3 linked regions of the Archangium primigenium genome follow. The protein of the gene in region 2 interacts with the protein of the main gene of each other region in a pairwise test. Links are inferred from orthologs where the notes say so. Each region holds a gene or a part of one and is shown on either strand. Other genes may lie near its edges. The genes, in order: dnaE, I3V78_RS23270 and I3V78_RS09290.

Evidence for each region.
Region 1: the proteins of I3V78_RS23270 (region 2) and dnaE interact in binary tests that used the Escherichia coli proteins (3 or more experiments, as listed by UniProt). The link is inferred for Archangium primigenium from one-to-one orthologs.
Region 3: the proteins of I3V78_RS23270 (region 2) and I3V78_RS09290 interact in binary tests that used the Escherichia coli proteins (3 or more experiments, as listed by UniProt). The link is inferred for Archangium primigenium from one-to-one orthologs.

What each region holds. Positions count from the first base shown.
Region 1 is NZ_JADWYI010000001.1:2,567,015-2,571,321, reverse strand. The notes cover bases 73-4,232. They hold dnaE (DNA polymerase III subunit alpha), read right to left. Parts: upstream 3,840-4,232; coding sequence 273-3,839; downstream 73-272. Other genes in these bases: I3V78_RS10945 (Spy/CpxP family protein refolding chaperone), read left to right, coding at 4,202-4,232; I3V78_RS10955 (AAA family ATPase), read right to left, coding at 73-197. Also shown: more of I3V78_RS10955, read right to left, coding at 1-72; more of I3V78_RS10945, read left to right, coding at 4,233-4,307. UniProt on the Escherichia coli protein: DNA polymerase III is a complex, multichain enzyme responsible for most of the replicative synthesis in bacteria. This DNA polymerase also exhibits 3' to 5' exonuclease activity. The alpha chain is the DNA polymerase catalytic subunit.
Region 2 is NZ_JADWYI010000001.1:5,685,181-5,688,172, forward strand. The notes cover bases 92-2,936. They hold I3V78_RS23270 (aminotransferase class I/II-fold pyridoxal phosphate-dependent enzyme), read right to left. Parts: upstream 2,187-2,936; coding sequence 996-2,186; downstream 92-995. Other genes in these bases: I3V78_RS23260 (hydroxymethylglutaryl-CoA lyase), read right to left, coding at 92-175; I3V78_RS23265 (class I SAM-dependent methyltransferase), read right to left, coding at 250-999; I3V78_RS23275 (phosphatase PAP2 family protein), read right to left, coding at 2,204-2,936. In the rest of the region: more of I3V78_RS23260, read right to left, coding at 1-91; more of I3V78_RS23275, read right to left, coding at 2,937-2,992. UniProt on the Escherichia coli protein: Shows aminotransferase activity with methionine and histidine as substrates, and to a lesser extent also with phenylalanine.
Region 3 is NZ_JADWYI010000001.1:2,188,231-2,191,377, forward strand. What follows is about bases 85-3,084. They hold I3V78_RS09290 (cbb3-type cytochrome c oxidase subunit I), read right to left. Parts: upstream 2,422-3,084; coding sequence 748-2,421; downstream 85-747. Other genes in these bases: I3V78_RS09285 (cytochrome c oxidase subunit 3 family protein), read right to left, coding at 85-758; coxB (cytochrome c oxidase subunit II), read right to left, coding at 2,405-3,084. In the rest of the region: I3V78_RS09280 (cytochrome C oxidase subunit IV family protein), read right to left, coding at 1-23; more of I3V78_RS09285, read right to left, coding at 81-84; more of coxB, read right to left, coding at 3,085-3,147. UniProt on the Escherichia coli protein: Cytochrome bo(3) ubiquinol oxidase is the terminal enzyme in the aerobic respiratory chain of E.coli that predominates when cells are grown at high aeration.

The sequences.
Region 1 (4,307 bases), 3.1 Mb from region 2 along the record:
CCAACGCCTCCTTCATTACGCACCGACAAAGCCGCATCCAGCAGAGGTTGATCAGCGAGTGCACTTAGAAACCGAATGGCATCGAAGAGATTTGATTTCCCCACTCCATTGCCACCCGCCACACAAGTAAACGGACCAAAACGAATATCAACAGCATTCATATTCTTGAAGCCGTCAATCTTTAGTCGAGTCAGCATGTCCTAGCTCGCTCATTGCTCGTCAGCATTCGACATCCCCGCTCTGCCCAAAGTATGTGAGGTCAACACAAACACTCAGCCGAACTCGACCACCTTCATGCCGAACAGCCGCTCCACGGACTGGATGAGGTCATCGCTCACCTGGACCTTGAGGGCGAAGTTGCCCAGGAGCGCCTCGCCCTCGTTGGCGAACAGGAGGCTGAGCGCCATGGGGGTCGCGCCCTCGTACTTCTTCACGATCTCCGCGAGCTTCACCAGGCGCTCGTCCGTGGCCAGGTCCACCGGCACGCGCAACTCCAGCCGCTTGGTGCGCTTTTCCCGCACCGCCTTGAGGCTCTGGATGTCCTCCACGATGAGCTCCGCCACCGGCGTGTCCTCGTCGCGCTGGTTGATCTGCACCGTGCCCGTCACCAGGATGGGATCGTCGTTCTTGAGCAGGGTCTCCCAGTGCTCGAAGCCCGGCTTGGGCCCGGACTTGCTCCACTTGCCGTCCTTGCCCATCACGTTGCGCGTGCCGTCCTTGCCCGGGAAGCACACGAGCTCCAAGGAGCCGCTCAGGTCCTCCAGCGTCACCCACGCCATGCGCTTGCCCGTCTTGGTGGGCCGCTCGCGCAGCGCCGCCACCACGCCGGCGATGGTGAGCCGCTCGTCCTTGCGCGCGCGCTGCACCGCGGTGATGGGCCGCGCGTAGCGCTTGAGCTCCTTGTCGTACTGGTGCAGCGGGTGGCCCGACACGTAGAAGCCGATGGCCTCCTTCTCCAGCGCCAGCCGCTCCTTCTCCGCCCACTCCTCCACCTGGGCGTAGTCGTCCTTCACGCCCCCGCCCGGCCCCCCGCCCCCGAGCATCCCGAAGAGCGAGCTCTGGCCCGCGGCCTTGTCCTTCTGGCTGCTGGAGCCGCGGTTCATCGCGCGCTCGATGCTCTCGAAGATCTGCCGGCGCGGCCGCTTCTCGAAGTCGAAGGAGCCCGCCTTCACCAGCGCCTCGAGCACCTTGCGGTTGACGCGCCGCGAGTCCACGCGCTCGCAGAAGTCGAACAGGCTCTTGAAGGGCCCCTCCTGGCGCGCCTCCACGATGGACTCGATGGCGCCCTCGCCCACGCCCTTGATGGCGCCCAGGCCGAAGCGGATCTTCCCCTCCACGGCGCCGAACGCCATGTCCGACTGGTTCACGTCCGGCGGCAGCACCTGCACGCCCGACTGGCGCGCCTCACCGATGTGCAGCACCACCTTGTCGGTGTTGTCCTTCTCGCTGGTGAGAAGGGCCGCCATGAACTCCACGCGGTAGTGCGCCTTGAGCCACGCGGTGTGCAGGGTGACCAGGCCGTAGGCCGCCGAGTGGCTCTTGTTGAAGCCGTACTCGGCGAACTTCTCCATCAGGTCGAAGATTTCCCCCGCGACCTTCAGGTCCACGTTGTTCGTCTTGCAGCCCTCGAGGAAGCCGGCGCGCTCGGCCTGCATGACCTCGGCCTTCTTCTTGCCCATGGCGCGGCGCAAGAGGTCGGCACGGCCCAGGGTGTAGCCTCCCAGCACCTGGGAGATCTGCATCACCTGTTCCTGGTAGACGATGACGCCGTAGGTGTCCTTGAGGACGGGCTCGAGCAGCGGGTGCGGATAGAGCACGGGCTCGCGGCCGTGCTTGCGGTTGATGAACACGTCCACCATGCCCGAGTCGAGCGGACCCGGGCGGTAGAGCGCGCCGGCGGCGATGACGTCCTCGAAGCAGCTCGGCTTGAGCTTCATCACCATTTCGGTGAAGCCGCTGGACTCCATCTGGAACACGCCGGCGGTGTCCCCCTCCGCCATGAGCTTCCAGACCTCCACGTCGTCCAGCGGGATGTCCTCGCGCTCGATCTTCTTGCCGCCCGGCGGATTGCGGTTGACCAGGTTGAGCGCGTTCTGGATGACCGTGAGCGTCTTGAGGCCGAGGAAGTCGAACTTCACCAGGCCCGCGGCCTCCACCTCGTCCTTGGCGAACTGGGTGATGAGGGTGTCCTGGCCCGGGGGCTGGTAGGTGGGCACGAACTCCCACAAGGGCTTGTCCGCGATCACCACGCCGGCCGCGTGCATGCCGGGCTGGCGGTGCAGGCCCTCGAGCGCCATGGCGATCTCCAGCACGTCCTTGGTGGTGACGTCCTTGCCGTCCACCTGGCCGATGGGGCTCGGCTTCTCCATCATCTCCTTGAGCCGGGGCTCCTGCTCGATGGCCTCCTTGAGCGTGATGCCGAGCACCTCGGGCACCAGCTTGGAGATGCGGTCGCCCTCGCTGAAGGGCAGCGCGAACACGCGGCACACGTCGCGCAGCACGCTCTTGGCCTTGAGCGAGCCGAACGTGATGATCTGCCCCACGTTGTTCTCGCCGTACTTCTTGCCCACGTACTTGATGACCTCGTCGCGCCGGTCCTGGCAGAAATCGACGTCGAAGTCGGGCATCGACACGCGCTCGGGGTTGAGGAAGCGCTCGAAGAGCAGGTTGTACGGGAGCGGATCCAGGTCGGTGATGCGCAGGCAGTACGCCACGAGGCTGCCCGCGCCCGAGCCACGGCCCGGGCCCACCGGAATCCCGTGCTGCTTGGCCCAGTTGATGAAGTCCTGCACGATGAGGAAGTAGCCGCTGAACCCCATCTTCAGGATGACGCCGATCTCCAGCTCCAGCCGGGCCTTGTAGGGCTCGCGGTCCACGGGCGGCTGGCCCGCGCGGAAGCGCGCGGTGTCGATCTCCATGAAGCGCTCTTCCAGGTTCTTGCGCGCCAGGTCCGCCATGTAGCTGTCGGCGGTGGAGCCCTCGGGCACCTGGAAGGTGGGCAGCATGGGCTTGCCCAGCTTCAGCTCCAGGTCGATCTGCTCCACGATCCGCTGGGTGTTGTGCACCGCCTCGGGCGTGTCGTGGAAGTAGGCGAGCATCTCCTGGGGGCTCGTGACGTAGAGCTTGTCCGTGGAGTGCTTCATGCGCTTGCCGTCCGCGAGCGTCTTGCCGCTGGCGATGCACATGAGCAGCTCGTGCGCGCGCGCATCCTCCTTCTTGATGTAGTGCGCGTCGGCCGTGGCGCACAGCGGGATGTCCAGGTCGCGGCTGAGCTGCTTGAGGTTGGTGTTGGCCGTCTCCTGCTCGGGCATCCCGTTGGACTGCACCTCGAGGAAGAACTGGCCGGGCTCGAAGATGTTCTTGTACTCGAGCGCCGCGCGGCGCGCGTGGTCCATGTCCCCGCGGAACGCCGCGCCCGTCACCTCGCCGCCCAGGCACGCGGTGAGCGCGAACAGGCCCTTGCTGTGGTCGGCCAGGATCTTCTTGTCGATGCGCGGGTGGTAGTAGAAGCCCTGGCGGTAGGCCATGGACGACAGGTACTTGAGGTTGTCGTAGCCCTCCTTGTTCTTGGCCAGGAGGATGAGGTGGTGGCCCACCTTCTCGGTCCGGTCCTCGCGCCCCTTGGGCCCGGCGACGTAGGTCTCCATGCCGATGATGGGCTTGATGCCCGCGTCCTTCGCCTTCTTGTAGAAGTCGATGGTGGCGAACATGTTGCCGTGATCCGTCACGGCCACGCTCGACATCCCCTTCTCCTTCACCGTCTTGATGAGATCCTTCATCCGGATCGCCCCATCGAGCAGCGAGTAGAGGGAGTGCAGGTGGAGGTGGGTAAAGGACATGGCGGATAAGTAGTCGATGGGGGCGACAGCTGCCCGGGTTTGTCTGCACCAAAGTTCAGGTCCGGTCCGCCCGCCAGTTCCCGGCCGCGCATCCCGTCCGCTCCCGGAAACCCCGTGAAGCCGGGCCCGGAAAACCGGGGGGTTTGTGTCATGGCCCGTACGGCTCGTGAAGGAGCCAATGGGTTGGGCGAGGGGCACGGGCCCTTGGCCGCACGCTCACCCCAGGTGCCCCGCCTTCACGTTTCTTCACGCCCCGCTCAAACACGCCCAATGCGCGGCGCGCAGAGTGTGTCCTGTCACCGGATGACCGGTGTGCAGTCCCCCCACCGCGCGGGGTTCGCCCCCGCGCCCAGGAGCCACCCATGAAGACCCGGAACAAGTACGTCCTCGCCGGCACCGCCGTCCTCGCCTTCGTCCTGCTCACGGGCTTCCGGGGCGGGCCCTGGGGCGGCGGCGCGCGCGACCCCG
Region 2 (2,992 bases):
TGCGCTTCTCGCCCGCGGCGATGAGCGCCTCGATGAGCCGGGCCTTGTCGCGCGTGGGCAGGGTCCGCAGCTCGTTCTGCAGGCCGTCCCGAGGTCCCACCTCGTACACGTCCACCCGCTGGGGAAGGTTGCCGAGCCCTGTGACGCGCGGGCCGCGATGTTGGTTCGAATGCACGTGTGTGATGTCCCGCGTCGAGCTGCGACTGCTACCCTTCTACATGTCCGTCACACCCGCTCCGCGCAACGTCCTCACCGGCGGATGTCCGCCCCCACGATGAGATCCAGGGAGTCCTCCGTCAGGGGGCTCCCGTCGGGCCCCCCGTGCACCCAGCGCACGGAAAACCCCGTGAATTCGAGCAGTTGCGTCAGTTCGTCCAGCGGATAGTACCGGATGGCGTACCGGCCGGAAAGCAAACGCCCATCGGGCAGGGTCAATCGCCGGTGGCCCATGTCCCGGCCACGCACCGCGTCGAAGTGGCTGTCCTCCTCCAACAGGCTCCCGTCGGGCAGTCGGGTGGAGAACGACGCCGGGCCCTGGGCGGCGATGCGGGCGTGGGGCACCGTGTGGAGGACCAGGCGCCCGCCCGGCCGCACGCACCGCGCCACCTGCCGCAGGAGCGCCACGTGCTCCGCGTCCGAGAAGACGAACAAGGTGGAGTACCAGGCGTAGGCGCCCGCGAGCGCGCCCGTGCGGAACGGCGGCGCGCGCAGATCCCCCTGGACGACGGGGAAGCCCGGCAGGCGCTCGCCGAGGGACAGCGCGTCACGCTCCAGGCCGAGGATGCGCCCGGCCAGGGGGCCCTCGGTGTTGAGGGGCGCCGCGTGCCGGCCGTGGCCGCAGCCCAGGTCCACGACGGGCCCGGGCGCGGGCAGATCTCCCAGACAGCCGCGCAGGTAGTCCACCTCGCGCGCCGTCGTCGCCGCGGACAGGAAGGGCCGCGTGGAGCGCAGGTACAGCTCGCCGAAGAAGTCCGAGTCCGCCGGGGGCGGTGCGCTCACCGGAGTCCGGCCTCCAGGCGCCGCGCCGCCTCGTCCAGCACCGCGTCGCTCTTGCAGAAGGCGAAGCGCGCCAGGCCCCGGCCCAGGTGCTTGTGCTCGGGGGGGTAGAAGACGCTGGGCGGAATGGCGGCCACCCCCACCCGCGTCACCAGGTGCCGGCAGAAGGCCAGGTCGTCCCCCAGGCCCTTCTGGGAGATGTCCGCGAGGAGGAAGTAGCTGCCCTCGGGGGCCTGGGCCGACAGACCCGCCCGGGCGAGCCCCGCGAGCAGGCGCTCGCGCCGGGCGTGGTACTGGGCCCGGAGGCCCTCGAAGTAGGCGTCCGGCAGGCGCAGCGCCACGGCCATGGCGGCCTGCAGGGGCGAGGCGGTGGCGAAGGTGACGAACTGGTGGGCGCGCTGCACGGCGTCGCGCAGCGCGGGCGGCGCGATGATCCACCCCACCTTCCACCCGGTGAGGCTGAACGTCTTGCCCCCGCTGCTCACGGTGACGGTGCGCCCGGCGAGCTCCGGCACCGTGGCCGCGCGCACGTGCCACGCCGGGGCGAAGACGATGTGCTCGTACACCTCGTCGGACAGCACGTAGGCGTCGTGCTCGGCGCACAGCGTGCCGAGAAAGGCGAGCTCCTCGCGGGTGAACACCTTGCCGGTGGGGTTGTGGGGCGTGTTGAGCAGCAGCAGGCGCGTGCGCGGGCCGAACGCGGCGCGCGCCTCGTCCGGGGAGAACCACCACGTGGGGTGCGCGGCGTCCGGCGGCCTCAAGGGGATGTGGCGCGCCCGGGCCCCCACGAACGCGATGTTGGCGTCATACGAGTCGTAGACGGGCGCGAACACCACCACCTCGTCCCCCGGATCCACCAGGCCCAGCAGCACGCAGAGGATGGCCTCGGTGGCGCCGCTCGTCACCGTCACCATGGTGTCCGGATCGATGCCCGTGTGGCCGTGGAAGCGCGCGCCGTGCTCGGCGATGGCCTCGCGCAACACCTTGAGGCCCGTGCTGGGCGCGTACTGGTTGATGCCCGAGACGATGGCCTGGTGGGCGGCTTCCTTCACGGCGTCCGGCCCGTCGAAGTCGGGGAAGCCCTGCCCCAGGTTGACCGCGCCATGCTGGAGGGCCAGGGCGCTGAACTCGGAGAACACGGTGGTGCCCAGCGGCGCGACCCGCTGGGCGAGGATGGACCTGCCGCTCATGCACGCTCCCTTGCTGCTCAGGAGCGCACGATAACGTCCCACGGCACCTGGCGCGCCAGGGATCCCCGCGCCCACCGGCTCCAGACGGCGGCCACCGCCACGGCGCCCACCACCAGCGGCACCGCGCACACGAGGTCCGTCGCGTAGTGGAAGCGCCCCACCAGCGTGGCCGCGATGAGCCCGAGCACCGGCAGGAACGCCACCCGGAAGACGCGCCGCTCGAAGCGCCAGGCGTACACCAGCACCAGGAGCGCCGCGCCCGTGTGCCCCGAGGGGAAGCAGTCCCGCACGAAGGTGGGCTGGAGCATGGCCGACTCCAGGTAGGGCGTGAGCCACAGGCCCTGGAGGCTGCCGGGGAAGGCCGCGTGGAGGAAGAAGCGCGGGCCGATGGCCGGCACCCAGGTGTAGAAGACGAAGTTGCAGGCGAAGAACAGGCCGAGCGCCAGCAGGTACTCGTCGAAGGCCTCGCGGCGCTGGGCGAAGTACAGGGCGCAGCCGAGCGCCAGCGGCCAGAGGAAGTGCCCGTAGTAGCACACCAGCAGCACGTCCATGAGCCAGCGCGGCGTCCACTCCCCGAGCACCACCGACGCCTGGGCGCCGAACAGGTGCTGATCCAGGGCGACGATGCGCGCGTCCTTGAGCCCCGGGGTGACGGCGCTCACGAGCGGGCCGAGCATGCCGTGGCCCACGCTCACCACGGGCAGCATCCAGAAGTCCGCGATGAAGGACACCACGCGCTTGCGGGGCCCATACGTCTCCAGCGTGCGGAGCAGGAGCGGGCCGAGCGCGAACACCGCGAAGACGAA
Region 3 (3,147 bases), 3.5 Mb from region 2 along the record:
CCCGAGTGATGCTCGTGCCGCATGTCGTGTGATTCCTTGGACGACTCATTCGCGATCGCGGACATGGAGGGTCGGTTCCCTTAGATGAGGTACAGCATGGGGAAGAGGAAGATCCACACCAGGTCCACGAGGTGCCAGTACATGCTGCCCAGCTCGACCGCGGTGTAGTTGCGGCCGCTGAACTCGTTGCGCCAGGCCTTCACCGTGATCCACGCCAGCACGATCATGCCGATGACCACGTGGAAGCCGTGCAGACCCGTCGAGAGGAAGTAGATGGCGTAGTACATCGGCACGCCGGCCACCTGCAACTCGGGGTTGGTATCGAAGAAGTAGGGACCGGGCAGCTGCCCCTCATGGAACTTGTGGGAGTACTCGAAGTACTTGATGACGAGGAAGCCCAGCGCCATGGCGATGGTCAGCACGAACATCACCACCACCATGCGGTTCTTCGCCTCCCGGGCGTAGTGCACCGCCATGGCGGCGGTGAACGAGGAGGTGATGAGCACGATGGTGTTCACGGTGCCCAGGAACAGGTCCAGGTGCCGGCTGGCGGCGGCGAACCCGTCGTGGAACATGAACCGGTAGTTCGCGTAGATGACGAACAGACCGGCGAAGAGCAGGATTTCCGTGGCCAGGAACAGCCACATGCCCAGCCGTGCCGCGTGCTGCTGCACGTCGAGCGACGCGAAGTGCGCGGCCACCTGGGGGACGGGAGGAGTCCCGGCCGGGTAGGCCGGGACGGCGGCGTCAGACTTCATAGGGTTCCTCGGCCTTCTCGGGATCCACGTAGAAGTGGGGCTCCTCGGTGTAGATGGGCTGCGGGCCCACGAAGTTGTGCGTCGGCGGCGGGGACTCGGTCAGCCACTCGTAGCCCTTGCTGTGCCACGGGTTGGAGGCGGCCTTCTCGCCGTACACCAGCGCGTACACCAGGTAGATGGCGGAGATGATGAAGCCGAGCGCCAGCAGCGACGCGCCCGCGGTGGAGGCGACGTTGAGCGTCTGGAAGCGCTCCGGGTACTCGTAGTAGCGCCGCGGCATGCCCGCGTTGCCCAGGAGGAACTGGGGAATGAACGTGGCGTTGAAGCCCAGGATGATGAGCGCCGCGGACACCAGGCCCCATCCCTCGTGGTACATGCGCCCGAACATCTTGGGGAACCAGTAGTGGATGGCCGCCATGAAGGCCATGATGGTCGCGCCCACCATGATGAAGTGGAAGTGCGCCACCACGAAGTAGGTGTCGTGCCAGGGCACGTCCAGCGACGCCGTGGCGAAGGCCACGCCCGTCATGCCGCCGAACACGGTGAAGTAGAGGAAGCCGCAGAAGTAGGCGAAGGGCGTCTTGAAGTCGACCGCGCCCTTGTAGACGGTGCCCACCCAGTTGAAGACCTTGATGGCGGTGAACACGCCCACCAGCATCGTCAGCACCGCGAACACGCCCGCGTTGAACGTGGACTGGCCCGACACGAACATGTGGTGGCCCCAGGCGAAGAAGCCCACGAACGCGATGCCCAGCGACGAGAACGCCACGGCGCGGTAGCCGAAGATGTTCTTGCGGCTGAACGCGGCGACGATCTCGCTCATCACGCCGAAGGAGGGCAGCACCATGATGTACACGGCGGGGTGCGAGTAGAACCAGAACAGGTGCTGGAAGAGCACCGGATCTCCACCGCGCGCCGGATCGAAGATGCCGAAGTGGAAGAGCTGCTCGCCCACCACCAAGAGGAGCACGAGGCCGAGCACCGGCGTCGCCAGCACCTGGATGCACGCCGTGGCGTACATGGCCCACACGAACAGGGGCATCTTGAACCAGGTGATGCCCGGCGCCCGCATGGTGTGCGTGGTGACGATGAAGTTGAGGCCCGTGGCGATGGAGCTGAAGCCGATGATGAACGCGCCGAAGAGGATGGGCGCCACCGTCGTCGTCGTGTGCGTGCTGTAGGGCGTGTAGAACGTCCAGCCCGTGTCCATGCCGCCGTTGATCATGCCCCAGATGGCGATCATCGCCCCGATGAGGAGCAGATAGAGCGACAAGAGGTTGAGGCGCGGGAACGCCACGTCCTTGGCCCCCAGCATCAAGGGCAGCATGAAGTTGCCGAAGGCGCCCGGGATGGCGGGAATCATGAACAGGAAGATCATCACCACGCCGTGCATGGTGAAGGCGCGGTTGTACGTCATCGCGTCGATGATGGTCGGGCCCGGCGTGAGCAGCTCCAGGCGAACCACCAGCGCGTAGGTGCCACCGATGAGGAAGAAGAGCAGGACCCAGATGAGGTACATCACCCCGATGCGCTTGTGGTCGAGCGTCAGCAGCCACGACTTCACCGTGGTGCCATCGACCAGGTAGCTCGGATGGTGCTCGTGATGCTCATCCGGCGCGGGCACGGCGCCCGGCACGGCTTCAGTGCTACTGGATGGGCTCATAAACAGGTCCTTGTGTGGCACCGGTGCGGATGTCCGGGGTGCGCAGGGTCTTGATGTACTCGACGATGGCCGCGGTCTGCGGTCCCGTCAGCTTGCCCTGGAAGGTGGGCATGACATTGGGGAAGCCCGTCACGAGGTGGGCGCCCGGGTCCATCATGGACTGGGTGATGTAGGCCTCGTCCACGCGCAGGCTGGTGCCGTCCTGCATCGTCTCCATGCGGCCGTACATGCCCTGGAACGTGGGCCCGATGTGCGGCTCGCCATTGACGGTGTGGCACTTGAAGCACCCCACCTCGGCCGCCACCTTCTGGCCCTGGGCGGACATGCGCGCCGTCTCCGGCTCGAGCGCCAGGTCCGCCAGCGCGTCCTGGCGGTTCTGCAGGCCGCCCTTGCGCTGCTCCTTCACCCACGCGTCCCACTCCTCGGGGCTGAGCACGACCACCTCGCCCAGCATCTTGGAGTGCGACAGGCCGCAGTATTCGGTGCAGAGGATCTGGTACGTGCCGGGCTTGGTGGCCTCGAACCAGGTCTGCGTGTAGCGGCCCGGCACCGCGTCCATCTTGATGCGGAAGGCCGGCACGAAGAAGGAGTGGAGCACGTCACGCGAGGTGATGAGCAGACGCACCGGGCGGTTGGCCGGCACGTGCAGCACGTTCACCCCGTTGGGGCCCTCCGGGTAGGAGAACTTCCACATCCACTGCTTGCCCATGACGTAGACGTCCATCG